Regions from separate parts of the Ensifer sp. MJa1 genome, predicted to be linked through region 3. Evidence: riboswitches for the same ligand, from Rfam matches in the RefSeq annotation. Region 3 holds a riboswitch; each other region holds the start of a gene.
What was found. Region 3 has a riboswitch for thiamine pyrophosphate ahead of thiD (bifunctional hydroxymethylpyrimidine kinase/phosphomethylpyrimidine kinase). Riboswitches for the same ligand answer to the same signal wherever they lie in the genome.

Region 1: linked by a shared signal. The riboswitch ahead of thiC (phosphomethylpyrimidine synthase ThiC) and the one ahead of thiD (bifunctional hydroxymethylpyrimidine kinase/phosphomethylpyrimidine kinase) in region 3 are both predicted to bind thiamine pyrophosphate.
Region 2: linked by a shared signal. The riboswitch ahead of thiB (thiamine ABC transporter substrate binding subunit) and the one ahead of thiD (bifunctional hydroxymethylpyrimidine kinase/phosphomethylpyrimidine kinase) in region 3 are both predicted to bind thiamine pyrophosphate.

What each region holds. Positions count from the first base shown of each region.
Region 1 covers NZ_JAKUMO010000002.1:401,551-411,024, forward strand. The annotation lists gene MKZ91_RS04590 (diaminopropionate ammonia-lyase) at 1-1,006, shown strand, start outside; gene MKZ91_RS04595 (M20 aminoacylase family protein) at 1,012-2,190, shown strand; gene MKZ91_RS04600 (Zn-dependent hydrolase) at 2,209-3,441, shown strand; gene MKZ91_RS04605 (hypothetical protein) at 3,658-4,197, opposite strand; gene thiC (phosphomethylpyrimidine synthase ThiC) at 4,416-6,236, opposite strand; TPP riboswitch at 6,327-6,456, opposite strand; gene MKZ91_RS04615 (sigma-54-dependent transcriptional regulator) at 6,554-7,918, opposite strand; gene MKZ91_RS04620 (sensor histidine kinase) at 7,922-9,474, opposite strand, start outside.
Region 2 covers NZ_JAKUMO010000008.1:77,096-86,569, reverse strand. The annotation lists gene fdxA (ferredoxin FdxA) at 203-541, shown strand; gene MKZ91_RS13240 (CarD family transcriptional regulator) at 952-1,521, shown strand; gene MKZ91_RS13235 (RNA polymerase factor sigma-32) at 1,833-2,699, shown strand; gene MKZ91_RS13230 (M48 family metalloprotease) at 3,024-4,484, opposite strand; gene thiQ (thiamine ABC transporter ATP-binding protein) at 4,839-5,558, opposite strand; gene thiP (thiamine/thiamine pyrophosphate ABC transporter permease ThiP) at 5,555-7,159, opposite strand; gene thiB (thiamine ABC transporter substrate binding subunit) at 7,191-8,195, opposite strand; TPP riboswitch at 8,268-8,386, opposite strand; gene MKZ91_RS13210 (GNAT family N-acetyltransferase) at 8,525-9,010, shown strand; gene MKZ91_RS13205 (thiamine diphosphokinase) at 9,089-9,474, shown strand, end outside.
Region 3 covers NZ_JAKUMO010000022.1:4,461-13,934, reverse strand. The annotation lists gene MKZ91_RS24660 (glycosyltransferase family 2 protein) at 1-245, shown strand, start outside; gene MKZ91_RS24655 (class I SAM-dependent methyltransferase) at 242-1,087, shown strand; gene MKZ91_RS24650 (glycosyltransferase family 4 protein) at 1,084-2,346, shown strand; gene MKZ91_RS24645 (hypothetical protein) at 2,357-3,088, shown strand; gene MKZ91_RS24640 (hypothetical protein) at 3,098-5,317, shown strand; gene MKZ91_RS24635 (glycosyltransferase family 4 protein) at 5,314-6,615, shown strand; gene thiD (bifunctional hydroxymethylpyrimidine kinase/phosphomethylpyrimidine kinase) at 6,769-7,599, opposite strand; TPP riboswitch at 7,852-7,955, opposite strand; gene MKZ91_RS24625 (DUF6429 family protein) at 8,092-8,325, shown strand; partial or broken gene MKZ91_RS24620 (transposase domain-containing protein) at 8,306-8,467, opposite strand; gene MKZ91_RS24615 (IS110 family transposase) at 8,579-9,474, shown strand, end outside.

The sequences.
Region 1 (9,474 bases), on a different contig from region 3:
CCATCGCCTCGGGCTTGGCAGCTTCAAGGCGCTCGGTGGTTCCTATGCGGTGATCCGCCTTGTGCTCGAGGAGGCGGGACGGCTGCTTGGGCAAAGCCTCGATATAGCCGATCTCGATCGTCCAGAGGTCCGTGCGATCGCCGAAAAGATGACCTTCGGCTGCGCCACCGACGGCAATCATGGCCGATCGGTCGCCATGGGGGCGCAACTCGTTGGCGCGAGGTCTGTGATCTTCGTTCATTCGGGCGTCAGCCAAAAGCGCATCGACGCGATTGCCCACTATGGCGCCGAGATCGTCCGTGTCGCCGGAACCTACGACGATACGGTGCATGAGGCGGCGCGTGTTTGTGAGGCGAGCGGCTGGACCGTGGTCTCCGATACGTCATGGCCCGGTTACGAATACATTCCCAGTCTGGTCATGCAGGGCTATACCGCGCTCTTGAGCGAAGCGCTGCGCCAGATGGATCGGCCGCCGACCCATGTCTTCGTCCAGGCAGGTGTCGGTGGCATAGCCGCCGCCAGCGCGGGGCATCTGGCGTTGCGCTACGGGAAGGATCGGCCGCGTTTCGTCGTCGTCGATCCGGCGCGGGCCGCCAGCCTCTACGAGACAGCCAAGGCGGGCCATGTCGTCAAGGTCCCCCATGGCGAGCCGACGATCATGGCGATGCTCGAATGCTATGAACCGTCGCTCGTTGCCTGGCGTATCCTGTCGCGCGTTGCCGACGCCTTCATGACGGTCGATGAGGACGATGCCGTGTCGATCATGAACCGCCTGGCGCGGCCGGTCGGCGGTGATCCGGCGATCGTCTCCGGCGAGAGTGGTGGTGTCGGGCTTGCCGGTCTGGTGGTCACTGCCCGTAATCCCGCATGGCGCGAGGCTCTTGGGCTGACCGCCCAGTCGCGTGTCTTTGTCATCAATACCGAGGGCGCGACCGATCCGGAGCGCTATGCCGCGCTGGTTGGCCTGGCGCCAGACGCCGTTGCGAAGACATCGAACGAAAGGTAGGAGCCATGATTGGAGCGAACTTGGGTCGGCTTGTCGAGGACATGACCGCCTGGCGGCGCGACCTGCACGCGCATCCGGAGTTTGGCTTTGAAGAGCAGCGCACCTCCGCCTTCGTTGCAGCGAAGCTTCGCGAATTCGGGCTCGATGAGGTGGTGGAAGATGTCGGCGGCACCGGTGTCGTCGGGCGTTTGAAGCGCGGCAGCGGCAATCGCGCCATAGCGCTACGCGCCGACATGGATGCGCTTCGGATTCCGGAGCAGGGAGATGTGCCCTATCGCTCGACCCGACTCGGCACGATGCATGCTTGCGGCCACGACGGTCATACGGCGATGCTCTTGGGCGCAGCCAGGATGCTGGCCGAGGACGGCGGCTTCGATGGCACCGTTTGCTTCATTTTCCAGCCGGCCGAGGAATGGGGCAAGGGTGCGCAGGCGATGCTTGCCGATGGTCTGATGGAACGCTTCCCTTTCGACGAGATCTACGGTCTTCACAACATGCCGGGGCTACCGGTCGGCCGCTTCGAGACCCGCACCGGCGCAATCATGTCGGCCGAGGACAATTTCGAGATCGTGCTGAAAGGCGTCGGCGGCCATGCGGCGCGGCCACACTCAGGCAATGAGACGCTGGTTGCCGCCTGCGCCACCGTCGTCAATCTGCAGACCATCGTGTCGCGCCGCCTGTCTCCGGCCGACATTTCCGTTGTCTCAGTCACCGAACTCTTAACCGATGGCACCCGCAACGCGCTGCCCGGCCTTGCGCGCATCCTGGGCGACGCCCGCAGTTTCCGTCCGGAGGTCAGCGCCAGGATCGAGGCGGAGATGCGTGTTATCGCCAAGGGCACGGCCGATGCCTATGGCTGCGAGGTCGCGGTGACCTATACGCGCGAATTCGTGCCGTTGATCAACGATCCCGTTCTGACCGGCCATGCCTTCGCTGCCGCCGAAACAGTGTTTGGTGCGGACAATGTCGCGACCGCGGCGGAGCCGATGACGGGTTCAGAAGATTTTGCGCGCTTCCTTGAACACGTGCCGGGGTGCTTTGTCTTCATCGGCAATGGCGAAGGTTCCGCACCGCTGCACAACCCGCGCTATGACTTCAACGACGACGCCCTGATTTTTGGTGCGCGGTTCCATGCGGAAGTTATCAGGCAAAGATTGGCGCCGGCCGATTACGCACAGGCTTGAAACAGGACAATGACATCAATGCAAATCATCAATGCCGACCGTCTCCTCACCCGTATTCGGGACCTCGGCGACATCGGCCGCGATCCGCACGGCCAATTGACGCGGCTCGCCGCGTCCGACAACGACAGGGCGGGGCGGGATTGCCTCCTTGGCTGGCTGAAAGCAGCGGGGCTGGACGTCGTCGTCGACCGCATCGGCAACATCTTCGGCATCTGGCGTGATGAGCACAATGTCGACGCGGCACCGGTCATGCTTGGCTCTCACATCGACACGGTCATCAATGCCGGCGTTTATGACGGCTGCTATGGTGTGCTCGCTGCGCTCGAAGTGATCGAGACGCTGAAGGAGCGCGCGATTGCGGCCAACCGCCCGATCGTCGTTGCCGCCTTCACCAACGAGGAAGGTGTTCGCTACGCGCCCGACATGCTCGGTTCGCTCGTTTATGTCGGCGGTCTCTCGGTCGAAGCGGCGCTGGCGACCGTTGGTACCGACGGCTCGGTGCTTGGCGAGGAGCTTGAACGGATCGGCTATGGCGGTGACGTCGATCCGGGTTTCCGGACACCCCATGCCTATGTCGAACTTCATATCGAGCAGGGCCCGGTGCTGGAGCGCGAAGGCTTTTCGATCGGCGCAGTCGAGAACCTGCAGGGCATTTCCTGGCAGCGCATCACCATCAACGGCGATGCCAACCACGCCGGCACGACGCCGATGGCGATGCGTCGGGATGCAGGGCTCGCTGCCGCCCGCGTCGGCCTGTTTCTGCGCGAGCATATCGCCCGGTCAAATGCGCCAAGCGTGGCGACGATCGGCACAATGCGATACGAACCGGACGCGATCAACGTCATCCCGTCACGCGCCATTTTCACCGTCGACCTGCGCGACCCGGACGAGGGCCGGTTGCAGGCACTGGAGGCGACGCTCTCAGATTTCCTGACGCGTGTCGGTGCAGAAGAGGCGGTCGAGATTTCCGTCGAGCGCCTTGCGCGCTTCCAGCCGGTCGATTTTGACCAGGGCATCGTTGCGGCCATCGAGGCTTCGGCGAATGCGCGTGGCCTGAAGAACCGGCGCATGACCTCAGGCGCCGGCCACGATGCGCAGATGATCGCCCGCATTGCGCCGACGGCGATGATCTTCGTCCCGAGCCGCGACGGCATCAGCCACAATCCGCGTGAGCACACGGAACCGGATGATCTGGTCGCCGGCGCGAATGTGCTGCTGGACGTGGTCGAACGGATGGTTGGTCGTGGCTAGAGAGCCAATTGGGGCGAGAAAATCCAACGGTCTGTATCCGTAGTTCCGCCGGCACACTCCGGCAGGTCGTGGTCGGGATAGACATTTCTCGAATGTAAGCGCCTACACCAATTGAGCTGGTCCTCGCGCATCAGAACCCGTTCCTACGCGCACATCCGGCGTCCGGTTTCGAGGAATAGCGCAGGTCCCCCCTCGTTGCGACGAGGTTGGCTCTCTTCAAGGCTCTCTTTTGGTGTGAACGGTCTTCTGCCGGGCGGAAGGTTCAGGTTGGCTCCGTTCGAAACGCCTTTCCGGCGCCTGGCGGAAAAGGTTCAGGAAATTGTTGCCGCCGTGCCAATCGTCGCCGCTTGGTCCGTAATCCCGTGAGTCGCGCGAGGATGACTGGTGCACACTACGGCTACCGCTGTCGATGACGCCACCTCCGCCGCCTGCGCCGCCACCGCCGGGCACACCGCCTACGCCGCTACCGTCGCCGGTGCCCCAATCGCCGCCACCCCCATCGCCACCGCCCCCATCGCCGCCGCCCTCTGTGCCGTTGCTTCCGCCGCTCCCGACGTTTTCGCCACCCTGGTCGGTGCTATCAGCGCCATTTCCACCATTCCCGCCGCCGCCATCGGCGTCGTCCGCATGGGCCGAGGCAATCCAGGAAAAACCCGCGGCAAAACTGCCGCTGTCATCGAGGCGTGGCAGATCTCCAGCGAGTGCCGCAAGGCCGCCCATCGACAGGGCCGTCAGTCTCAGCCGGCGTGTCCTCAAGGCTTTCTCCCTGTGTAACGGCGTTGTTTCGTCGTCTTACAAGAGTGCCGCAGAAGACGCAGCTTGGCGTGAATGACGGGTTCGGCGGCCGCGACTTTTGCGTGAGCCTTACATATCGTTCAACCGATCAGGGGGCAAGCGATTGCCCAAGGGCAGGCTCCAGCATCCGGCTCGCGGTCGGGAGGGAGTGCGAGTCATCCCTCCCGACGTATTGCGCCTTACCTTGTAGCTTCGACCTCAGCGACCGGCATGTAGAGATCTCCACCCTCGCGGTACTTCGCCGCCATCGCTTCCAAGCCTTCCTTCTGTGCTTCCGCACGAATGTCGTGCGAGATCCGCATCGAGCAGAACTTCGGGCCGCACATCGAGCAAAAATGCGCGACCTTGTGGGCTTCTTTCGGCAGGGTCTCGTCGTGGAAGTTTCGGGCGGTCTCCGGATCGAGCGAGAGGTTGAACTGGTCCTCCCAGCGGAACTCGAAACGGGCGCGCGACAGCGCGTCGTCGCGCACCTGGGCTGCCGGATGACCCTTGGCGAGATCCGCGGCGTGGGCAGCGATCTTGTAGGCGATGACGCCGACCTTGACGTCGTTGCGGTCGGGCAGGCCCAGATGCTCCTTCGGCGTGACATAGCAGAGCATGGCGGTGCCGAACCAGCCGATCATGGCAGCACCGATACCCGAGGTGATGTGGTCGTAGCCCGGCGCAATGTCGGTCGTCAGCGGCCCGAGCGTATAGAACGGCGCCTCGCCACAGGTCTTCAGTTGCTTGTCCATGTTCTCCTTGATCTTGTGCATCGGCACGTGGCCGGGGCCTTCGATCATCACCTGGCAGTCTTTTGCCCAGGCGATCTGGGTGAGTTCGCCAAGCGTCTCCAGTTCGGCGAATTGCGCTGCGTCGTTGGCGTCGGCAATCGAGCCAGGGCGCAGGCCGTCGCCGAGCGAGAACGAGACGTCATAGGCGCGGCAGATGGCGCAGATCTCCTCGAAATGCTCGTAGAGGAAACTCTCGCGGTGGTGATGCAGACACCACTTGGCCATGATCGAGCCGCCGCGCGAGACGATGCCGGTGACGCGGTCGACGGTGAGTGGGATGTAGTGGAGCCGCACGCCGGCATGGATGGTGAAATAATCGACGCCCTGCTCGGCCTGCTCGATCAGCGTGTCACGGTAGACCTCCCAGTTGAGGTCTTCGGCAATGCCGTTGACCTTTTCCAGCGCCTGATAGAGCGGCACGGTACCGATCGGAACCGGCGAGTTGCGGATGATCCATTCGCGGATGTTGTGGATGTTGCGGCCGGTCGACAGGTCCATGACCGTGTCGGCGCCCCAGCGGGTCGCCCAGACCATCTTCTCGACCTCCTCGGCCATCGACGAGGTGACGGCGGAGTTGCCGATATTGGCGTTGATTTTCACCAGGAAGTTCCGGCCGATGATCATCGGTTCGGATTCCGGATGGTTGATATTGGCCGGCAGGATCGCCCGGCCGCTGGCGATTTCCTGGCGGACGAACTCGGGGGTGACATGATCAGGGACATGGGCGCCGAAGCTCTCGCCATCGCGGACCTTCGCGCGCGCCGCATCGCGGCCGAGGTTCTCGCGGATCGCCACGAACTCCATCTCCGGCGTGATGATGCCGGCGCGCGCATAGGCAAGCTGGGTCACGGCCTTGCCGGCGGTCGCCTTCAGTGGTGTGTGCTGGAGCGGAAAGGTCGGCGTCAGTCGGTCGCCGGTCGCAAAGCCGTTGTCCTCCGGCCGCACGATCCGTCCCTCGTAAGTCTCGACGTCGCCGCGGGCGAGGATCCAGTTGCGGCGCAGCCTCGGCAGGCCCGCCTCGATGCTGATCTCGGCATCGTCGGCCGTATAGGCGCCGGAGGAATCATAGACCGTGACCGGCGGCTCGCCGGAGGTCGGGTGCAGTGCGATCTCGCGCATCGGCACGCGGATGTCCGGGTGCAGGACACCAGGCTTGTGGATCTTGCGGGAGGCGGGGAGCGGCCCTTGTGTGACCGAGAGGGCTGCAGGTTTGGTGGCAATATTCATGACGAGGCTCCAAGTTGCGGTTGGAGACCCAGTTCTGATGCCGAGAGGATGAAAGACGCGCCGCCGGACGACCGACTAAGCGGAGTCGTGGCTTCGATATCTGCACCGTCCCTACGCCAGTATGAACTGGATCAGGTTCAACGGGTCACTGCGCCACAGCCGGCAAGCCGACCATCCAGCAGTATCTCAGCCCCTTGGCGGGACCCCCCTGGTGAATGCCCAGAAGATAGCCATCGATCGGCCTGCGTCGTCAAGCGTGAATTCGCTCGTCGATCAAGATGCATCCTATGCGGGAATTTTCGGTCTCTCCGGAAAGCCTAGCGGCCGGACTTTTCCGGTGCGCCGCGTTCGGCGTAATCGGCGCGGTTGATGCCGTGACGCTGAAGCTTGTCGTAGAAGGTCTTGCGTGGAATGCCGAGCGCTTCGATCGTTGCCTTGACGTCGCCGCGCTGAGCGCGAAGCACCTCTTTCAGGATCTCCGCTTCGTAGCGCTCCAACCGCTCTGGCAGCGCGTAACCCGGCTGATCGGTTGCCGCAGCGGTCTGGCCCAGCGAGCCTTCGACACCAAGCGCGACCCGCTCGGCAAAGTGCGAGAGTTCACGCACATTGCCGGGCCAGGCATGAGTCATCAGATGTCGTTGCACCGCCGGCGAGACGACCGGCGCGTCGCGCTTGAAGCGCTCGGTCGCGCGGGTCAGGAAGTGCGAAAACAGCAGCGGGATATCGTCGCGACGCTCGCGCAGTGGCGGGATGGACAAGGTGACGACATTCAACCGAAAATAGAGATCCTCGCGGAAGTCTCCGCGTTGGACCGGGTCGCCGAGGTCGATCTTGGCGGCGGCAATGACGCGGATATCGACGGGGCGCACCTGGTTGGTGCCGAGCGGCGTGATCTCGCGAGCTTCCAGAACCCGCAGCATCTTGACCTGGGTGGCCGGCGGCATCGCTTCGATTTCGTCAAGAAACAGCGTGCCGCCGCTTGCATGCTCTATCCGTCCCACGCGCTTTTTCAACGCGCCGGTGAACGCGCCCGCTTCGTGGCCGAAGAGTTCGCTCTCGATCACCGTCTCCGGAAGTGCCCCGCAATTCAGCGCCACGAAGTTGCCGTCGCGGCGACGGCTCCAATTGTGCAGCAGCGTGGCCACCACTTCCTTGCCGCTGCCGGTCTCACCGGCGACGAGCACGTCGACATCGGTATCGGCGATATGTTTGATCGTTTGGCGCAGGCGGTCCATCACCGGCGTCTGGCCGATCAGCGGCAGGCTGTCGCCGGCGGTCTCGGCTGCCCGCTTCAAGGCGCGGTTTTCCATGACGAGCCGGCGCTTTTCGAGCGCGCGGTGCACGCTCTGCACCAGCCTGTCGGCCGCAAAGGGTTTGGGAATGAAGTCGTAGACGCCGTCCTGCAAGGCTTGCACTGCCATCGGGATGTCTCCGTGGCCAGTCACCAGGATCACGGGCAGGTCCTTGTCGAAAGTCGCGACACGGCGAAAAAGTTGCAGCCCGTCAATGCCGGGCATGCGGATATCGCTGACAACGATGCCGTCGAAATCGGCATCAAGCGTCTCAAGCGCCTCGGCGGCGCTCGCATGGGCCGTAACGCTCAAGCCCGCAAGCTCGAGCGTCTGCTTCATCGCCTTGCGCAGATCATTGTCGTCGTCGATGAGATACACGGACGGCTGCATCGTTCAGGCCTTTTTCAGGCGTACCGTGAAGACGGTGCCCTTGTCGCTGGTTTCAACGAAGATCTCACCGCCATAGTCGGCGACGATCTCCTTGGAGATGGCAAGGCCGAGGCCCAGCCCCTCGTCCTTGGAAGTGTTGAAGGGGGTGAAGAGATCTTCGAGGATCTCCGGGCGGATGCCGGGGCCATTGTCTGCGACGACGAGCAAGAGCCTGTCGTCGGGGCCGTGTTCGCAGTGCACGCGGATCTCGGCGTCGGCGCGTTCGCCCAGCGCTTCGAGTGCGTTCTGCAACAGATTGATCAGCACCTGTTCCAGCCGGATGCGGTTGCCGAAGACGCTGAGGCCATTTTCGGGAAGGTCGATGATGATGGCGTCCATTCGGCCGGCAAAGCGGCTGCGCAAAAGCATCAGGGCGCCCTCGATCACTTCGCGCATGGGGGTCGGTTCGGCGACAAAGCGGCCCTTGCGGGCGAAGCCGCGCAATTCGTCGGTGATGGTGCCGACCCGATCGGTCAGCTCGGCGATGCTCACGAGGTTTTCGACCGCCGTTTGCTGCTGGCCGCGGTCAAGGAAGGTGCGGGCATTGTCGGCATAGGCGCGGATCGTGGCGACCGGTTGGTTGATTTCATGGGCGACGCCGGCTGCAACCTGGCCGAGGATCGCCAGCCGGTTCGCCTGGACAAGCTCCTGTTGTACGGCCTGCAGCTTCTCGCCGGTGCGCCGGTGATCGGCAATTTCCGTTTCCAGGTGGTCGCGGGCGAGGCTGAGGTCACGCGTGCGTTCCGTCACGCGGCGCTCCAGTTCGTCGCGGGCGGCGCGATCTCTTGCCGTCGTCTGGGCCAGCGTCTGGCGTCGGCGCAAGAGAAGGGCCGCAAGGGCGAGCAGCGGCACCAGGGCCGCCATTGCCAGCAGCCGTGCTTCGCGTGCCGCCGCAGCGATCGCGCCATCGAGCGGCGCCAACTGTTCCAGCCGCCAGCTTGTCGTCGGAACCATGGTTTCGACACGAAGGTAGTGCCGCTCACTGTCGCCCGGCAGCAGTGCGCGCAATTCGCTGGACCCGTCGGTGGTCGGCTCGATGTCGCGGAAAGGCAATGGCAGCAGTGAGGCATCGCCGAACTGCAGGCTGTCGCGGATGGCGGCAACGCGATCGCGCGGGATGGTTCTGGTCGTCATGAATCGCCAGGACGGGAAGCTGGTGATCAAGACGATGCCGCGCCGGTCGGTCACATAGACGGGCTTTCCGGATGCCAGCCATTCCGCCTCGACGTCGTCGAATTCGAGTTTGGCGACGACGACGCCGATCGGACCGTCGGGGCCCTGAACCCGCCGTGAAATGTAGAGGCCCGGCCGCTTGCTCACCGTACCCATGGCGAAGTGCTCGGCCTTGCCGTCGCGCATCGCCATGCGGAAATATTCGCGGAAGGCATAGTCGTTGCCGACGAAGCTCGTCGGCTCGCGCCAGTTGCTGGCGGCAACGGCAACGCCGTCGGGGCCGATAACGTAGATCACGGCTGCATCGGTATTGGTCGCGAGCGCCTGGAGTTTCTCGTTCAATC
Region 2 (9,474 bases), on a different contig from region 3:
AAAACTCTGCCTTTTCCGCGGCGTTTCGCGCATTGAATATTCTTGCAAAGGGTCCATAAAGCCTTTACCTGACAACCCACGTTGGGTGCATCGGGCCTGCTTCGGCAGCTATGCGCGCCGGACATTCCTAGCATGCGCGGACGACGAGCATCACCATTGATTGCCGTCTGCCATCAAACGTGAGCATCGGCTGGAGTACCTCATGACGTATGTCGTGACCGACAATTGCATTCGCTGCAAGTATACGGACTGTGTTGAAGTCTGCCCCGTGGATTGTTTCTATGAGGGCGAGAACTTCCTCGTCATCCATCCCGACGAATGCATCGATTGCGGCGTTTGCGAACCGGAATGTCCCGCCGAGGCGATCAAGCCGGATACCGAGCCGGGTCTTGATATGTGGTTGAAATTGAACGCTGATTTTGCCACGAAGTGGCCGAATATCACCGTCAAGCGCGATCCGATGCCGGAAGCGAAAGAGATGGACGGCGTCGAAGGGAAGTACGAGCAGTATTTCTCTGCCGAACCTGGCCAGGGCGACTGACGCGAAGTGACCGCGACCGTTCGTCGGTGCTGACGAAGCGGCGACGGTCACGCAAGTCAAAGCTGGGGAAAACGGGTCCCGTGCTCGCAGTTGCGAGAATGGCGGCTTGATGGCCGCCATGCAGCAAATTATTGATTTCGGCACTTTTTTGTGATAGGTTCCTTCTACTGATCCACAGAGGGTGTTTTTGCGCGCCCGAAAACCATCACGAAAGCAAACGATCTCCAAAACGCGGTTTTCCCAAATACGCAGCATTGCGTTGCACTGTTGTGACCGCGTTCGATGAGGCTGCTTGCGTTCCTTGGACGGACCAGGATGTACCCACCCGGCGGTATCCCCGTCTATCCCGGGCCTCACTGACCCGGCCCCGGCCAGAATGGCCGGCGCGAAACAGGGAGTTTTTGAAACGAATGACGACCCAGCAGAAAAAATCTCCGACACGCCAGGGCTTCAAGACCGGTGAATCGATCGTCTATCCGGCCCACGGTGTCGGCCAGATTGTAGCGATCGAAGAGCAGGAAGTCGCCGGCATGAAGCTTGAGCTTTTTGTCATCGATTTCGAGAAGGACAAGATGCGTCTGAAAGTGCCGGTGGCCAAGGCCGTCAGCATCGGCATGCGCAAGCTGTCTGAAACCGATTTTGTCGATCGCGCGTTGAAGGTTGTGCAGGGCAAGGCTCGCGTGAAGCGCACCATGTGGTCGCGCCGCGCGCAGGAATACGATGCCAAGATCAATTCCGGCGACCTGATTTCCATCGCGGAAGTCGTCCGCGATCTCTATCGCGCCGAAAACCAGCCTGAGCAGTCCTATTCCGAACGCCAGCTCTACGAAGCTGCCCTCGACCGCATGGCGCGCGAGATCGCTGCCGTGAACAAGATGTCGGAAACCGAAGCTGTCCGCCTTGTCGAAGCCAACCTCAGCAAGGGCCCCAAGCGCGGCAAGACGATCGACGAAGACGACGCCCAGGACGAAGCCGCATAAGCGCTTTTGCCCGCAGCAATGCCTACAAAAAAGCCCGGACTTCGTGCCGGGCTTTTTCTTTGATCGAATGGAACCTTTCGCGGCTGGGCGCATTTATATTGGCCGGCAGAAATGCGCCGCTTTCGGGCCGGGCGATCTTGGTTCCGTGATCCGTCACTGTTCAGGTTCGTAGTTTCGAAACTAGGGCGCCGCGTCGTTTCTTCAAGCGCGACGCTGCGGCGCCAGACGCCCCTGCTGCCGGACGCCCCACCACCCGTCTGGCCATTTGGACTTCACACGCAAAGGCGCCCGGCGCCGTCACGGAGTGACCGATGAAGACTCTCACTGCAGACAGGCGGATGATCAAGATCGCTATGGAGGCGCCCTATCTCGAGCGCGACGAGGAACACGCCCTGGCCCAGGCCTGGCGAAACGACAATGACCAGGAAGCGCGCAACAAGATTGCCATGTCGCATATGCGGCTGGTGATCTCGATGGCCGCGAAGTTCCGCAACTTCGGCCTGCCGATGGGCGACCTGGTGCAGGAGGGGCATATCGGCCTCCTGGAGGCGGCAGCCCGGTTCGAGCCGAGCCGCGAAGTGCGCTTTTCGACCTACGCGACCTGGTGGATCCGGGCGTCGATGCAGGACTATGTCCTGCGCAACTGGTCGATCGTTCGCGGCGGCACCAGCTCGGCGCAAAAGGCGTTGTTCTTCAATCTGCGGCGCCTGCGCGCCCGGCTCGCACAGGGCGACAGGCAGCTTACATCGCAAGCTATGCATGAGGAAATCGCGGCGGCCCTCGGGGTCAGCATCGCTGATGTCCAGACCATGGACGCGCGGCTCTCCGGCAGTGACACCTCGCTGCAGGCGCCGGTCGGCGGCAACGATTCCGATGGCGGCGAACGGCTGGATTTCCTGGCAAGCGACGCGCCGCTTCCGGACGAGCAGGTCAGCGACATGATCGATGGTGAGCGCGCCCGTATCTGGCTGCGTGATGCCTTGGGCGCATTGACCGAGCGGGAGATGCGGATCATTCGCGCCCGGCGGCTGTCGGAAGAAGGTGCCACGCTCGAAGAGCTCGGCATCGACCTCGGCATATCCAAGGAACGCGTTCGCCAGATCGAGACACGGGCACTGGAAAAGCTCAGGGCAGCGCTTGCGACCAGGGCACCGGCGCTGACGGCAGGCGTTCATTGATGGCTTGAGGCCGCGGATGGCTTGGGGCCGCGCAGGTGGCTCCGCGTGATCCCCGTTGGCGCGATCTGATGACGTATAGCACGCTGTCGACCCGGCGCAGGCGACTGGCGCGCGCGGGAGCGTGCCGTGGCGCAGTGCTTCGGACAAGGCGTGTCGCAACGGCCGCAGACGACCGCAAGTTCCGCGCGCCACAAAGGAACCTTCGAAGATTAAGCTACAGCGCCGCGCGTCTAATCAGACGCGCAAAGGTCGCTGTAACACTTTGATTTGCTGCATGTCTTTCTCCTTAAATCGAGGTCGATTTAAGGAGACATGCAGTAGGCCTTACTCGGCAACGATCTTGACCTTGTCACCCGGCTTTATCGTCGAGGTGACCTGCATCGCGTTGATCACCCGGAACAGGTCGAGCTTGCGGTCCGTGCCCATCATGCGGGCGGACAGCGTCGCGATCGTCTCACCGGGCCTCACCGTCACCACCCGGATACGCAATGGCTTCAGCGATTGCGCCTCGGAGGGTGTCATGCGGCGGAACGAACCGCGCAACTGGTTCGCGGTCGCCTCCAGCGCGGCCGAGCCTTTCGGCACCGCCGTCAGGAAGCGGTAGATGCGGGTATCGATCCTGATAACCGTAACGTCGAAATCCCAGCGATCGGCAGAGGCACGCGCCGTCGCGGCTTCCAGGCCGTTGACGCTGATCGGCCGGATCGTGTCGGGCTGCAGGCCGGTGACCCAGCCGCTGGCGATGTAGTCCGTCAGGCTTCGTCCGCCGGTGTCGGCGACGCCGTCGAAGCGCACGGCAATGTCGCCTGCTCCTGTCGCAAGAACGGCTTCGGCCTTGTTATCGATCTGGAAGCCGGCCGGCACGTCAAAGCGGATGCCGAGCTGGCCGTGCAGGAAGGTCTGGCCGCGCACATAGCCTTCCTGGGGGCTGTCGCCATAGAGCAACCCGTCGATGCCGGCGAGGTAGTAGTCGCGGCCACGATCGCCGCTGGTGCCCTCCGGGCCGAAGGCGCGGGCATGGCGGCGCGCGAGGTCGACGCGCTGCGGCGCGTTCGGGTGGCTGGAGAGGAAGTCGAGGCTCTGGTCGGATTCCGGGTCGACGGCCGTAAAGCGGCTATAGGCGGCCATCGAATCGAGGAAGCGTGCCGCGGCGTAGGGGTCGTAGCCGGCCTCGCCGAGCATGCGCACGCCGATGACGTCGGCCTGGAGTTCCTGGTTGCGCGAGAAGGCCGCGAGCCTGAGCTTGCCGCGCGCCAGCGCCTGCTTGCCGGCCAGATCGGAAGACAGCACTTCGGAGACGACACGGCTGGCAATCACCTCGGCTTCCTCGCGCTGCTGGCGCTCGATACCGTGATTGGCGGTGACGTGGGCCATTTCATGCGAGAGCACGGCAGCGACTTCCGATGCATCGTTGGCCAGCGCCAGCAAGCCGCGGGTGACATAGAGATAGCCGCCCGGCAAAGCGAAGGCGTTGATTGCCGGAGAATTCAAAATGGTGATGCGGTAGGACTGCTGCGGGTTTTCCGAGACCGCGGTCAATGCACCGGCGATGCGGGCAACCAGTCGCTCGGTCTTTGCGTCCTTGTATTCGCCGCCATAGCTCGCAACGATGCGCGGATGCTCGCGGGCGCCCATCTTGGCACGCGGATCGTTTTTCTGGACCTCGTCGACGATCTGCGGATTGGATGAGGGCGAGACGGTCGGCTCGTAGCTCTGCTCGATCAGCGGCTGGCATGCGGAGAGAAGCGCGGTCGCGAGCAATGCAACCACGGCGCGTGCAGGCATTCGCCCGCGTTTCGGCGGGAACCGGTCGTTTATGACTGTATGCCTTTCCATGCCTCAGCCCGTTTCCCGTCCGCCGCACCGTCCGCACTCAGCGAGACATTGGAACGGCGGCGTCGAAAGTCCTACTTTTTCAGCCCGGTAGCATCAATCTGCCGTAACTGTGTCAGCCCTGGTCTTGCTGTATCTGATTTCAGCGCCACCTGCCTAGTTTGTCCCAGTAGAAATAGTTGCCCCGTGGTATCACGGCAACGGATGCGCGAATATTCGCGCCTGCCGGATGTTTCGCGCGTCGCATGGCGTCGCGGTCAAATTGTGGCAAATGGCTGAAGGCGCCGAGAATCCCGGTCCTTGCCATCATTCGTTGCCAAGAAAGCGGTCGATCGCCGCATTGTCCCGCCGCTCAAGAAAGCGGTCGAGCGTGTCATGGGCGATAATACGCCCCCGGTCGAGAAAAAGCACGCGATCGGCCAGTGCCTTCACATCTTCGGGATGGTGCGTGATCATCAGGATCGTGTTGCCTTCTTCCGCGTGAAGCTCGCCAAGCAGCGCGCGCATGCCAGCGCGCATGCCCGGGTCCAGTGCGGCAAAAGGCTCGTCCAGAAGCAGAACGGGGCGATGTCGTACCAGCGCCCGGGCAAGCGCGACACGCTGGCGCTCGCCGCCGGAGAGCGTCGGCGGCAACCGCTGCTCGAAGCCTTCTAGACCGACACGGCTGAGCGCGTGGGCAATCTTTTCCCGGTCGGCCGGCGTCAGGCGCAGGGCCGGGCTGATGCCGAGGCCGACATTGGTCGCGACATCGAGATGGGCGAAGAGGTTGTTCTCCTGGAAGATCATAGAGACGGGTCGCTCCGACGGCGCCAGCGTCGTCACGTTCCGGCCGAGGATACGGACCTCGCCGCGGTCGGGGTCTTCTAAGCCGGCCACTAGGTGGAAGAGCGTCGATTTCCCGGATCCCGAGGCGCCGGCGACGGCGACGATGCCGCCCGTGGCGATGGTGCAATCGAATTGCAGCGTCGTCGTCTCGAAGCGGATCTCGACGTCACGGAGTTCTATGGCTGCGGCAGGATGGGTCATGCTTTGCGTCCTTCGGGCCGGCGGCCGTCTTCCGCCGTGCCGAGAATCGTGAAGATCAGGCACAGAAGCCCGAGAAACAGGGCAAGACCGGCGGCATCAGCGGTCCGGTAGCTGCCCATGCGGCTATAGAGCAGCCAGGGCAGGGTGACCATGTCCTGCGAGCCGAAGAGCGCCACGGCGCCAAGATCGCCGAGCGACAGGGCCATGGCGAAGGAAAGCGCCATCAGCAATGGCCGGCGAAGGGCGGGAAAGTCGATCCATCGCAGGCGATGGAAACCGCGGATGCCGAGACTTGCCGTCAAGCGCCCGGAGCGCGCCGCATGGGTCGCCATGGCCGGCGCCAGAATGCGATGGACGAAAGGAAGCGCCATCAGCGCGTTGATCGCCACGACGATGACGGGTGCAAAGCGCGCGACGTCGCCGAAGGGGCGAAGCAAGAGGAACCAGCCGGCGCCGAGCACCACCGGAGGCACCAGCAGGATGAGCGAGGTACTGGCACCAATGGCGCCGGCAAAGCCGCGGGCAAACGGCCCGGCGTGACGTGACGCGACCATGGTTGAAGCTGTGCGGATCATCACCGCTGCCATGGCCACGGAAGTCAGGGCCGAGCCGAGCGCGATCGCGGCACTCGTCGCCAGGGCACGGTGGACATGTTGATCGCGGGCGAGCTTGAGCAGGTCGGCCTGAAGGCCGGAGGCGATGACGGCGATCAGCGGCGCGGCGAGGAACAGCAGTGCCAGGGCGATCCACACCCCGTCGTTGAGGCGTGACAGCGATGTCACGCCATCGAAGCGGCGGACGGTGCGGCCGCCGGTCATGCCCTGCTGCGGTTCCGTCGCCAGATGGCTAAGGATGAGCAGCAGCAGCCCGGTGATGGCGATCTGCAGACCAGAAAGGGCGATGGCGCGCGGCGGGTCGAAATCGAAGCGGAGCGCCTGGTAGATCGCCACTTCGATCGTGCTTGCCGCAGGCCCGCCGCCAAGCGTCAGTACCAGGGTGAAGCTGGTGGCACAGAGCATGAACACGAGGCCGGCCGCACCCGGCAACAGGCCGCGAAGCACGGGCCACTCGATGAAGCGGAAAAGCGCGTGGGAGGGCATGCCGAGATTGGCGGCTGAGCGCCAGTATTCTGCGGGAATGCGCTCAAGCCCGGCTAGGAAAAGGCGGGCCGCAAGCGGCATGTTGAAGAAAACATGGGCGATGAGGATGCCGAACAGGCCGTAGATGCTGACCGGTTGCTCCAGTCCGATGAGGCGCAGGCCGGAATTCAACAGCCCCTGGCGGCCCCAGATCTCGATCAGCCCGAGCGCGCCGACGAGGACGGGCAGGCCGAGCGGCAACGCCATCAGCCGCAACAGCCAGATGCGCCCGAAAAACTGTGGCCGCCGTGCGAGCGCCCGCGCCACGGGTATCGCGAAGAGCACGGATAGCAGAGTGGAAAGGCTTGCCTGCAGGAGCGTGAAGCGGGTGACGCGCCAGATATAGGCGTCGAACAGGGTGCTCTCGTTCGCGCCGCCGGTCTCTGCGAGCAAGGCTGCGATCGCCAGGCTGACGAAGAGCAGGAAGGCGCCGAGGCAAAGCGCCCCGGCGACGACAGTCATGCGGTTTTCGCGAAGCGCGAACAAGCCGGCCTCAGTTCTTGCTCATCGCGGCAAGCCATTCGTCGATCCAGGCCTTGCGGTTCTTCGCGACCTCTTCCGATGGCAAAAGGAAGGTCTTTTCCGGATTGACCAGCTTGCTGAAGGCGTCCGGCAGCGGTTCGCTGGTGGCGCCGACCGGCATCATCCAGTTGGTGGTCGGGATGATCGACTGGAACTCAGGGCCGGTCATGAAGGCGAGAAACTGCTTTGCCAGTTCCGGCTCCTTGGCATTCTTGGTCATGCCGGCGACTTCGATCTGGATGTAGTGCCCCTCGGAGAAAGCCGCCGCCTGATAGCGCTCGGTGCTTTCCGCGACCATGTGGTAGGCCGGCGAGGTGGTGTAGGAGAGCACCATCGGCGCTTCGCCCTTGGTGAAGAGGCCGTAGGCTTCCGACCAGCCTGGCGTGACCGTCAGGACGCGATCCTTAAGCTTCGCCCAGGCGGCACCTGCCTCGTCGCCATAGACGGCCTTGACCCAGAGCAGCAGCCCGAGGCCCGGCGTCGAGGTGCGTGGATCCTCGATGACGATCTTCTGCGATGCGTCGCCTTCGACCAATTCCTTGAGGCTCTTCGGCGGCGCCTTCAGCGTTTCGGTGTCATAGACGACAGCGAAGTGGCCGTAGTCATAGGGCAGGAACGTATCGTCGGCGAAGCCGCCCGGGACCTTCAGGTCCTTGGTGGCGACACCGTGCGGCGCGAAGAACCCGGTGGCCTTGGCTTCAGCGACGAGATTGGTGTCGAGGCCGAGCACGATGTCGGCTTTTGAAGCCTCGCCTTCGAGCTTCAGGCGCGTCAAGAGTTCGACGCCATCGGCGACGCCAACATAGTTGACCTTGCATTCGCAGGTCCTTTCGAAGGCCTCGGCGACCTTGGCGCCGGGGCCCCATTCGGTGATGAAGCTCTCGTAGGTGTAGACGGTCAGCGTCTTGTCGGCCGCGGCAGCGGTACCGGCTGTTACAAGACCAGCCGTTGCTACCAGCGCTAGCCGGCTAAACATTTTCAGTGAAAACTTGGACATGGAAAGCACCTCTCTCCCAAAGTTCGTTGTTGCACGGGAAAAGGGCGTATCGGTGCGATCGCGTCTAATCCCTCCGCCGGTATGAGCCGGATCAGGTTCCGCGGGTTGGCGTTTCGACGCCTCTCAGCCTCCGGCCGCCATGCGGTCGGGAGGCACCCCGTTAGAGCGGCAAGAGATTTACCGCCACGGCGGTTTGATGGCAAGTCGAGATTGTGGCCGTGATGCTTGCCAAGCGACGTCACGTCATGCGTTTGCGCATGATGGCATCTGCGCTATGACAGCGTGCAAAGACCCTGCGGAGGACCGTCATGCCCGATATGCTTGTTCGACTCTATGCCCTGCCGTCGCAATCCCGGTCGCGGCTTGGCCCAGGCATCAGCATTCGCCGCGCGATGGCGCCGGAGCGCCGCCTGGTCGTTTCCTGGATCGAAAAGACGTTTGGCGCCGGTTGGGCGAGCGAGGCGGAAGGCGCTTTCTCCTCGACCCCCACGCGCATTCACATCGCTGTTTTCGAAGGCCGGGTCGTCGGCTTTGCCTGCCATGACGTGACGGCGCTCGGCTTCTTCGGTCCGACGGGGGTCGATGAAAGCATGCGCGGGCAGGGGATTGGCGAAGTGCTGCTGCTGGAAAGCCTGACGGCGATGCGGGATGCCGGTTACGGTTATGCGGTCATCGGTGGCGTCGGCCCGGCAAAATTCTACGAACGCGTGGCCGGCGCGATCGAAATTCCGGACTCTACCCCCGGTGTCTATGCGGGCATGCTGTCTTCCGAGGTTGTGGCCGAGAGCGATTGATATCCGGCTGCAAAACGAGGGTAGCGCTGTGCGTTTCTTCGTTTTCCTTCTGCCCTCCTTTGCGCTATGGGCTTTGCCATGGCTCGATCCACCTACACCATTCTTCTCGGCGGCGCGTTGACGCCCTCCGACCGGCTGACAGAGCAGCTCCGTGACAGCCGCTTCGTCGCGGCCGATGGCGGCATGCGCCATGCGCGGACCCTGGGCGTGGTGCCCGATGTCTGGGTGGGTGATTTCGACTCGACCGAAGAAGCCCTGCTGTCCGAATTCTCAGCCGTGCCGCGTGAGCCTTATCCGGCGGCAAAGGCGGCGACGGACGGCGAAATTGCGGTTGAAGCCGCGCTGTCGCGTGGGGCCGACCGATTGATCTTTGCCGGTGCGCTTGGCGGCACCCGCAGCGACCACGCCTTTCTGCACCTGCTGCAGGCCGTTGCTCTTGCCGAACGCGGCCTTCCAGTCCTCAT
Region 3 (9,474 bases):
GCCTGAAAATCCGCCAGGCCGGCTTCGAGATCTATTACGAGCCGGCGGCCTGTCTCTACCACCTCGAGCGCCGCTCGATCAGCCGCAGCCAGGATTACACCCGCGGTGTCGCAAGCCAATACAATGCCTGGCAGCACACCGAACGATGGAATGACGACATCAGCACGCTGATGCCGAACTATCTCGGCGCCGACCAGGCGGCAGTGCCGTTGAACCCGAATATTGCCGCCAGGAGCGCCGCATGAACCAACCCGCACTTCGCCACGCAGACAGCCTGCAATCGGACTGGCAGCCAAACGAAGACCGTCTTGAAGGCATGCTTCAAACGCTCCTTGACAATCGTTTCCTGCCTCAGCCGGATAGCAACAACGTCTTCGTCGGAGACGGCAACTACCGGGCGGTCGGCACCGAGTTCCTCGGCCACTTCATCCGTCTGGGCGGCCTGAAGCCGGAAAGCAGCGTCCTTGACATCGGCTGCGGCATCGGGCGTATGGCGGTTCCGCTCACCCAGTATCTCGACGCCGACAAAGGACGTTATGTCGGCATCGATCCGGTCGACGGCGGCATTTCCTGGTGCCGGCAGTTCGTCGCACCGGTCTATCCGAATTTCACGTTTCAGCATGTCGACATCTCGCACGAACTCTATAATCCCTCAGGCAAGATCAACGGCAAGGCACTGAAACTGCCCTATCCGGACCGGCAGTTCGATTTTGCGATCATGACTTCGATCGTCACGCATCTGCCGCCTGACGAGGTGCTCGTCTATCTGAGCGAGATCGGCAGAATGCTGAAACCGGGCGGACGCCTGTTCATGACCGCCTTTGTCGTCGACCGGGTGGCCGCGGCAAACGAGAACGGCAGGCGTGATCCGCGCCTTGCCTTCAACCGCAGCGGCGACGGTCCCTGCTGGTTCGTGCCGACCCTGCCCCCGCTTGCAGCAGTCGGTTTCGACGACGGTTTCCTCGACCGGGCTCTCGAACGGGCAGGTTTCCGGATAGCCTTGAAATCGCTTGGCCACTGGCGCGGACAGGATGCCGGCCATTACCAGGATGTCTTTGTCGCCGAGCGCCGGGGTATGAGCGGATGACAAAACGCATTCTGGTTGCAGCCCACAATCATCCGGCCCTTCACCCTGGCGGAACCGAGATCTTTGCGCACGATCTCTTCCGCGCCTATCAGCGAGCCGGGCACGAGGCGCTTTTTCTTGGCGCCACCAATCAGATCCACCGCGAGATCCGCCCGGGCACGAGTTTCCAGGCGATCGGGTCGGCGGGCGACGAAGTTCTGTTGTGGTCCGGCCATTTCGACCGATTCTTCATGAGCCAGATCGACCTCTACGGCGTCGTGCCTGACCTCACCGAACTGTTGCGCGACTTCCGCCCCGATGTGGTGCATCTGCACCACCTCCTGCTGCTCGGCGCCGAATTCCCGCACATCGTGCGGCGCACCCTGCCCGACTGTCGGATCGTGATGACGTTGCACGACTACTATCCGCTCTGCCACCACGACGGCCTGATGGTCCGCACCAGCGGCAAGGAACTCTGCCACAAGTCGGCTCCGGACCGCTGCCATGCCTGCTTCAAGGACATCCCACTCGACCGTTTCGTGCTGCGCGAGCAGCATCTGAAGGCACTGCTTCGCACGGTCGACCGGTTCATCGCGCCAAGCCAGTTCCTGCGTCAGCGCTTCATCGACTGGGGACTCGACGGCGAGCGCATCAGCGTGATTGCCAACGGGTTGCCGCCGCGTGACGCGCCGGCGCGCAAGGACCGCCAGGAGAACGATCGCCCGGTTTTCGGCTACTTCGGCAACCTCAACCCCTGGAAGGGCACCACGGTGCTTTTGGAAGCGGCGCGGCAATTGATCGACGAGGGCCTGCGCTTCGAGCTTCGCGTCCATGGCGGCGCGCCGTTCCAGAGCGAGGGTTTCAAGGACGAGATCACGCGCCTGTTCAAGAAAACGGCATCTGCCGTCCAGCAGCGCGGCGCTTACCGGCGCGAAGATATTGCCGAACTCGTCTCCATGGTCGACTGCACGATCGTGCCCTCGATCTGGTGGGAAAACGCCCCCCTCGTCATCGGCGAGGCTCAGATTCAGAAAAAGCCGGTCATTGCCAGCAACATCGGTGGCATGGCCGAGATGGTCCAGGATGGGACAAATGGCCTGACGGTTCCGCCCAACGATTCGCGGGCCCTTGCCGCTGCCATGCGCCGCATGGCGGAAAACCCGGATCTGAGGCGGCGCCTTTCGGCCAATGCCCGCAAGCCAGACGATATCGACACCACTGCCCGCCGCTATCTCGCGCTGATCAACGCGATAGAGCCGACACAAACCGCCGCGGCCTAGAGGGAAGACAATGACGACTGCAGCCGATAAACCAACCGTCGCACCGGAACAAGGCAACGCCAAACCCCTGAAGGGCCGCGTCGACGCGATCGACCAGGGCCGCGTCTTCGGCTGGGCTTTCGATCCGGCAACCCCCGAGAAGCGGCTCGCCATCCGCGTGCTGCTCGACGGCAAGATCATCGCCGAAGCGATGGCCGACCGCAATCGGCCGGACCTCAAGCGCAACGGGATCGGCGACGGTAACCACGCCTTCGAGATTTCGCTGCCAGAGTTGGCAAACGCACGCGCTGGCGAACTTGTCGTGCTCGCGTCGACCGGACAGGGCGGCGATCTGCCGCTGCGCGTTCCCAAGCCCGACGAACAGGCGGCCGAAGCCTTGATCGCGGCGCCATTGACGAAGGTCCTCGACAAGCTCGACGTGCTGATGGCCGCTCAGCGCCAGCTGCAGGTCTCGCAGCGCTCGGCCCTGCGGCCAAGACTTGGAGAAGGCGAGGAAGGCGAGAATGTCGAACTCTCGGCAATCCAGGACGACGTCGCCAATCTGCGCACGGAGATCACCCAACGGCTGACCGATCTTGACGTTCATCTCATGCGCCTCGATGGCGTCGTGGCTGGAATGGAGAAGAGCCTGACTGCGCTCAGGCAGCGGTCCAATGGCGATCTGAAGCCGACGCTGCTCTTGCTCTTCGTGCTTGCGGGCTTTGCCGCAGGCGCCATCCTTTCGCTCATCATCCGGACCTGAGGCGGACATATGCCCAATTCGGAGCAGGCAACAGCCGTCGCCCCCGCACCGTTTGCCAGGATCACCCGAGGCGGACGCATCGTCGCATGTCCGATCGATGAGACATTGCTGCTGGTAATCGGGGCTGGCGCCGCCATGGCCGACCAGGTGCCGGTCGAGATCGATGAGGATTCGTCGACCCAAGCAATTGCATCTGTCATCGGGTGGCGACTGGCGACGTCCCAAGGCTCCGGCACGCATGGTTTCGCCGCCCTTCTGCCATTCGACGGCACCGAGCGCATGCCGGCAACGGTGCGCTTCGGCAAAGATGGCGCCGGTAAACGCTACATTGTCGCGCCGCGCGCGGCCTCTGCCCAAGATGTGGCAGGCATGCTGAAGGAATTTGCAGGCCCCCAGGCCGTGCACGTGCTCGGCCGCCTGGTGGATCTCATGATGAAGCCGCCGCTTGGAGAACAAAAGCTCACGGCGATCGCCACCCTGCTGAAAGCCGGAACGACGAGCGACGGATATATCGAGCTTCTGGGCGAGGGCCACGACGACGCCATCGCGCTCAAGGGCTGGGCCCATGACATGCCAGGCGGTGCTTCGCGGGCGATCATCAGGGCGGATGGCTCTTGCCTTGCCGAAACCAGCATTGCGGTTTTCCCAAGGACCGATGCGCCTGACGGCGCCGTCGGCTTTGTCGGCCTTCTGTCGGCGGAGGATCTACCACGGGCCCGCGACATCCAGGGTATTTTCTACCGGGGAAAAGGCGCCTGGCGTTACCTCGCGGTCCATGAGCGCAAGCTCGTGGCCGGCCCGCTGGAGACGCCCGGCCATATCCGCTCGATGCTGCTGCAAAGCCAAAGCTCGCCCCAGGTGCTCCTGCGCCTGCGCGAGGCAGCCAACGGCTTTGACGGCACGGAGACGATTTCGGGCCTGCCAGTACCCGTGCGGCTTGGTGTCGACAGCCTCTTTCAAGGCGATGACGGCGCCTTCCTGATTTCCGGCTGGCTGCTTGACCCGGACGACCATGTGCAAAGCGTTCGCCTGCGCCGCCAGCGCGCGGAAGAGCGGCTCGACGGCTCCTGGATCAGGACAGAACGCCCCGATGTCGAGGAGGCGTTTGCGGACCGGTCGGACTTCAAGAATGCTTTTGAGGGACATCGCCGTTCCCACGGGTTCATCGGCTTTGTCGGCGAGCTGGCCGGCGATCACGCAAGCCCCGTCTATCTCGAGCTTACCCTTCGCGACACGCGTCGCGCCTACATGCCGCTGTTTCCGGCCAGGGTAACCGCCCGTCACGCAGCCCTTCGCCTGCTGAACTCGATCGATCCGACGAGCTGGTCTCTGCCCGACATCATCGACCGCCAGATCGTTCCGTTCCTGAGCGCTGCGCGCACCCGTCCGCCGGCCGTCGAAACCGTGCTCGATATCGGAGCCTTCGACCAGGCACAGGGCCCGGCGATCATCATCGCAACCGGTGAGGCCGACGAGGATTTCGCCGCTTCTTTGGGCCTGCTTGCCCTCGACCCGCATACACGGCGGGCGCCGATTGTCCTTGTACTGCAATCGGAGCGCTTCCGCAGACAGGCAGCGCGTATCCGGCAGATCGCCGAATTCTATCGGCTGCCGTTGCGGCTGGTATCGGTCGAAGGCGCCGGCGACGCCTGCGACCTGGCCCAGGCGGGTGCGCGCACGATCGACAACGAGACCGTTGTCCTCTTGTCTGCCTCGCTGACGCCAGCCAATCCCGGCTGGTACCAGACGCTGATCGCCACTTACGATGCAAACAGGGGAAGCATCATTTCGCCGACCCTTGCCTATGAGGACCATTCGATCCGCTGGGCCGGAAGCCCTTCGCTCGACCGCCCGGATCACCTGCAATCAAGCCGCTACGCCGGTTATCCGATTGGTGCCGTGAACCGCCTCAAGCTGACGCGGGTTGCAACGGCATCGCTCGAATGCTGCATCCTGCCACGAAGCGCCCTGGTCGAGGACACGGGAACAGCACCCGCCTATCTCGGCGCGTCGCTGAAAGGTCTCGACCTGGCGCTGCGACTGAGCGGCAAGGGATACGAATCCTACTGGCTGCCCTCTTTGCAGATGCTCGGATCGGATGAGGCCGGCGCCGCCGGTTCGGCGGCATCGGCGCGCTATGTGGAACGCGCCGACCAAACGATTTTCCGCGCGCGCTGGATGTCCGCGGCAGAGCCGGAAATCGCCACAGCAAGGGAGATTTCCGCATGAGTGAGAAGCTCCGCGTTCTCGTTATTTCGCACGGTCATCCGACCCACTCTCTCGGTGGCGCTGAGATTGCCTCGCATAGCCAGCACAAGGCCTTAAACGGCCTGCCCGGCATCGAATCGGTCTATCTCGCCCGCGTTGGTAACCCCGTGCCACGGCATGGTGCTTCGGCGCTGATGAGCCTGAGGCTCGCCACGGACGAGGTGCTTTATCACGCCGAGGATTACGACCACTTCTTCCTGTCCAACGGTGACACCGACGCCATTCGCCAGGATCTCTTACGTTTCGTCGGCGACATCAGACCCGATATCGTCCATTTCCACCACATCATCGGCTTCGGGCTCGAAGCGCTTTATGCGGTTCGTGACATGCTGCCGAAGGCGCGTATCGTTGTCACTTTCCACGAATATCTGTCGATCTGCCACAACCACGGGCAGATGGTGAAGCGACCGTCGGGCCAGCTTTGCAACGGCGCTTCGCCGATCAGTTGCCACGGCTGTTTCCCGGATATCCCGGTTTCGCGCTTCGTGCGGCGCGAACAGTTCGTGCGCGGCATGCTCAACCTGGCCGACGCCTTCATAGCCCCGAGCGCCTTTCTTGCCAACCGCTATGTCGATTGGGGGATCGAGGCAGAAAAGATCTTCGTCATCGAAAATGGCATCGTGCTTGGCGACAAGGCGCCAGCGCGTGACCTGCCTGCGCCGACGGCCAGACGCAACCGCTTTGCCTATTTCGGCCAGATGACGCCGTTCAAGGGTGTTCACGTGCTGATCGACGCGGTCTCGCGGGTGCCCGACGAGATCTGGGGCGACGATTCCTCGCTGATGATCTTCGGCGGCAACCTTGAACGCCAACCGAAGGACTATCAGGAACAGGTCGCCAAACTGATCGAGGACGCCGGCCGCCGCGTCCGCTTCTACGGCTCCTATCAGAACCAGGACATGCCACGGCTGATGCGCTCGGCCGACTGGGTGGTGATGCCGTCCGTCTGGTGGGAGAACTCGCCCATCGTCATTCAGGAGGCGCTGCACCACGGCCGACCGATCCTCTGCTCCGATATCGGCGGCATGGCCGAGAAGGTGCGGGACCGCCTGGACGGCTATCATTTCCGCGCCGGCAGCGCCCAGGATCTCGCCGACCGTCTGATCGACGTCCTGAGCACGCCGCGGTCTTGGGACAATCTGCGCGCCACGCTCCGGCGGCCGATGAGCCATACCGAGAGCGCGCGCGAACATGTGGCGCTCTACCGCAAGCTGCTCAATGGAGCGCCGGAAGAGACACGCAGCGCCGCCGTAGCCTGAAGGTTCCGCCGGGCGCGGTGTGATGGCGGCGTCCCCGGCTGAAACCCGCCGGCGCCGTTCGACCATGGCGGTGGCTGCTCCTTTTTTCAATGCAACCTGGAGTTCATTGAAACTCGGAAGCCTGAACCGCGCGCATCCGGGCTGCTTGCTGTCCTAATCTGTTGCCTGGATCGCCCTGCCATCATCGGGCCTCCACCATTGATGGAAGTGGTGGACCGGCCCGCGCCCCTGCCCGACTCGCAAGCCATTAGCAGCGACAAGCGCCTCGTGCAGATAGGCCTTGGCAGCGACGACCGCGTCCGAAAGCGTCTGCCCGCGGGCCAGGCCAGCGGCGATTGCCGCCGAAAGCGTGCACCCGGTCCCATGGTCATTCCTGGTCTCGACCCGCGGCCGCGACAAACGAAGGACCTTTTCGCCGTCGAAGAGAATGTCCACGGCCTCCTGGCCCTTGCCGTGCCCACCCTTCATCAAAACTGCGCCTGCGCCGAGCTTCAAAAGAAGCTCCGCCTGACGCGAAACCTCAACCTCATCTTCGGCAACGGAACGTCCCGTCAACAACGCCGCCTCCGGCAGGTTCGGCGTCAACACCAGCGCCGTTGGCAGCAACTGCTCCTTGAGTGCCGCAATCGCATCCGAACGCATCAGTATATCGCCCGAAGTCGCAACCATGACCGGATCGATGACCGCCGCCTGACGGTAGCGTTTCAGGCCACCGGCGATTGCCGCAATTGTCTCCTGCCGCGAGACCATGCCGATCTTCACCGCACGAACGGCGAGGTCTGAAAACACCGCATCGATCTGCGCGGAAACGACAGCTGGGGAAACATCTTCGACGGCGGTAACGCCGCGGGTGTTTTGCGCCGTGATCGCCGTGATCACGCTGGCACCGTAGACGCCGAGTGCCGAAAACGTCTTCAGGTCTGCCTGGACACCCGCACCACCACCGGAATCCGAGCCCGCGATCGTGACGGCGATAGCAGTCATGCCCGGCTCCACTGAAATGTAGAAGCAGCTCTGATGATGGCGAACGCGCGGGCCAGTGACCAACTCAAGCACGTACAAACTGAGGTGGGTCGTCGATGCAGTATGGAGGAATCCGACAGATCGAGCCCCTGGGCCGGTCGCCTCGCCCCCCAGAGTTCTTCGTCGCTACATTCTAAACTGCATACTGGCACCAGTGATCTCCCGAAACCAAAATCACGGAGATCCAGACGAACGGCGGAGGCGCGGGAGTGCCAGAGAGGCCCTTGCCGTTCCTACGCCGGTATGATCCGGATCAGGTTCAAGGGTCTGGCTCACCGCCATCTCAGCACAGTCAATGTGCGCCCCTCGGCAGGAGGGATGCTAGGGCAGCGTAGGGGGGGGTGTCAAACCCGAACCACTGTGACAAATAGCTCAGAAGATGATTTGCTGAGTGGAGTATCCATCCGAGCAGGGCCGCAGGATTTTGGGTGCCGCGCGTGGTAACGTCGGTTCATGGAGATCGATGAGGACAAGATCGACGATGCGGTTTTGGCGCTGCTATGGCTGACGCTGCATAACGAACGCTGTGCCTGGAAGGGCTTCGACTGGGCAACGACGGATCGGCTTCACAAGAAGGGCTTGATCGGCGACCCAGTCAACAAGTCGAAGTCATTGATCCTGACCGATGAAGGCTTGGCGCGTTCGCAAGCATTGTTCCGGGAGCTGTTTACGCGGCCGCCGCAATAGCCGTCCCTTTGTGTGTCTTCCATTGCCACGGCAGCAGTTCGTGCAGGCGGGAGACGGGAAGATCGGCGATGCGGCTAAACACATCGGCGAGCCACGCCTTTGGGTCGACGTCGTTGAGACATGGGATAATCGCGGCGCGATCTCCTCAGGCCATTTTCTCTGTTGATACTGGTAGGGGTGGTTGCCCCCGATAAGATGGGAATACGGGCTCCCGATTGGCACCGGGCCCAAACATCATTCGTTGGAGGCAACCATGAACCAGTATATCGGGCTCGACATTTCCTTGAAAGACACCGCGATCTCAATCCGGCAAGACGGCAAACGCATCTGGCGCGGCAAGTGTCCTTCGGACCCCAGGCTTCTGGCAGATATGATCCGCAAGCATGCGCCGCATGCCAGACGCGTCGTCTTCGAGACGGGGCCGTTGTCGACGTGGTTCTATCACGCCCTGACGGCTGAGGAGATGCCGGCGATCTGCATCGAGGCCCGGCATGCGCAGAAGGTTTTGAACGAGACGCTCAACAAGACCGATGCCAATGATGCGGACGGGTTGGCGCAACTGGCGGAAGCCGGCTTCTACAAGACCGTCCGGGTAAAAGCGTTCGACAGCATGCTGACGCGCACGCTGGTCGGGGCGCGCAATCAGCTCCTGAGCATTTCGATCCAGATCAGCAACCAGATTCGCGGCCTGATGAAGACGTTCGGCCTCATCGTCCCCAAGGGAACAGGCCGCGTGTTCGACGGCCACGTGAAGGCACTGCTGGATGGCAATGACGACCTGGCACGGATCATATTGCCCCTGCTCGATGCCTGGCGCGACATACGCAAACGCGCCGCCGAGCTTGACCGCCAGTTGCTCGCGATGGCGCGGCAGAGCCAGGCTGTGAAACGTCTGATGACGATTCCGGGTATCGGCGCCATCACAGCCGTCTCCTATGTCGCGGCGATTGAAGACCCGGGCCACTTCAGAACATCGCGCTCGGTAGGCGCTTGGCTCGGACTGACGACGCGACGTTATCAGTCAGGCGAGGTCGATTATGACGGCCATATCTCGAGCAGGGGCGACAACCATTTGCGGGCACTGCTTTACGAAGCGGCAACGGTTCTGCTGACGAGAACCAGCGTCAGGACCGAGTGCCGTCTCAAGTT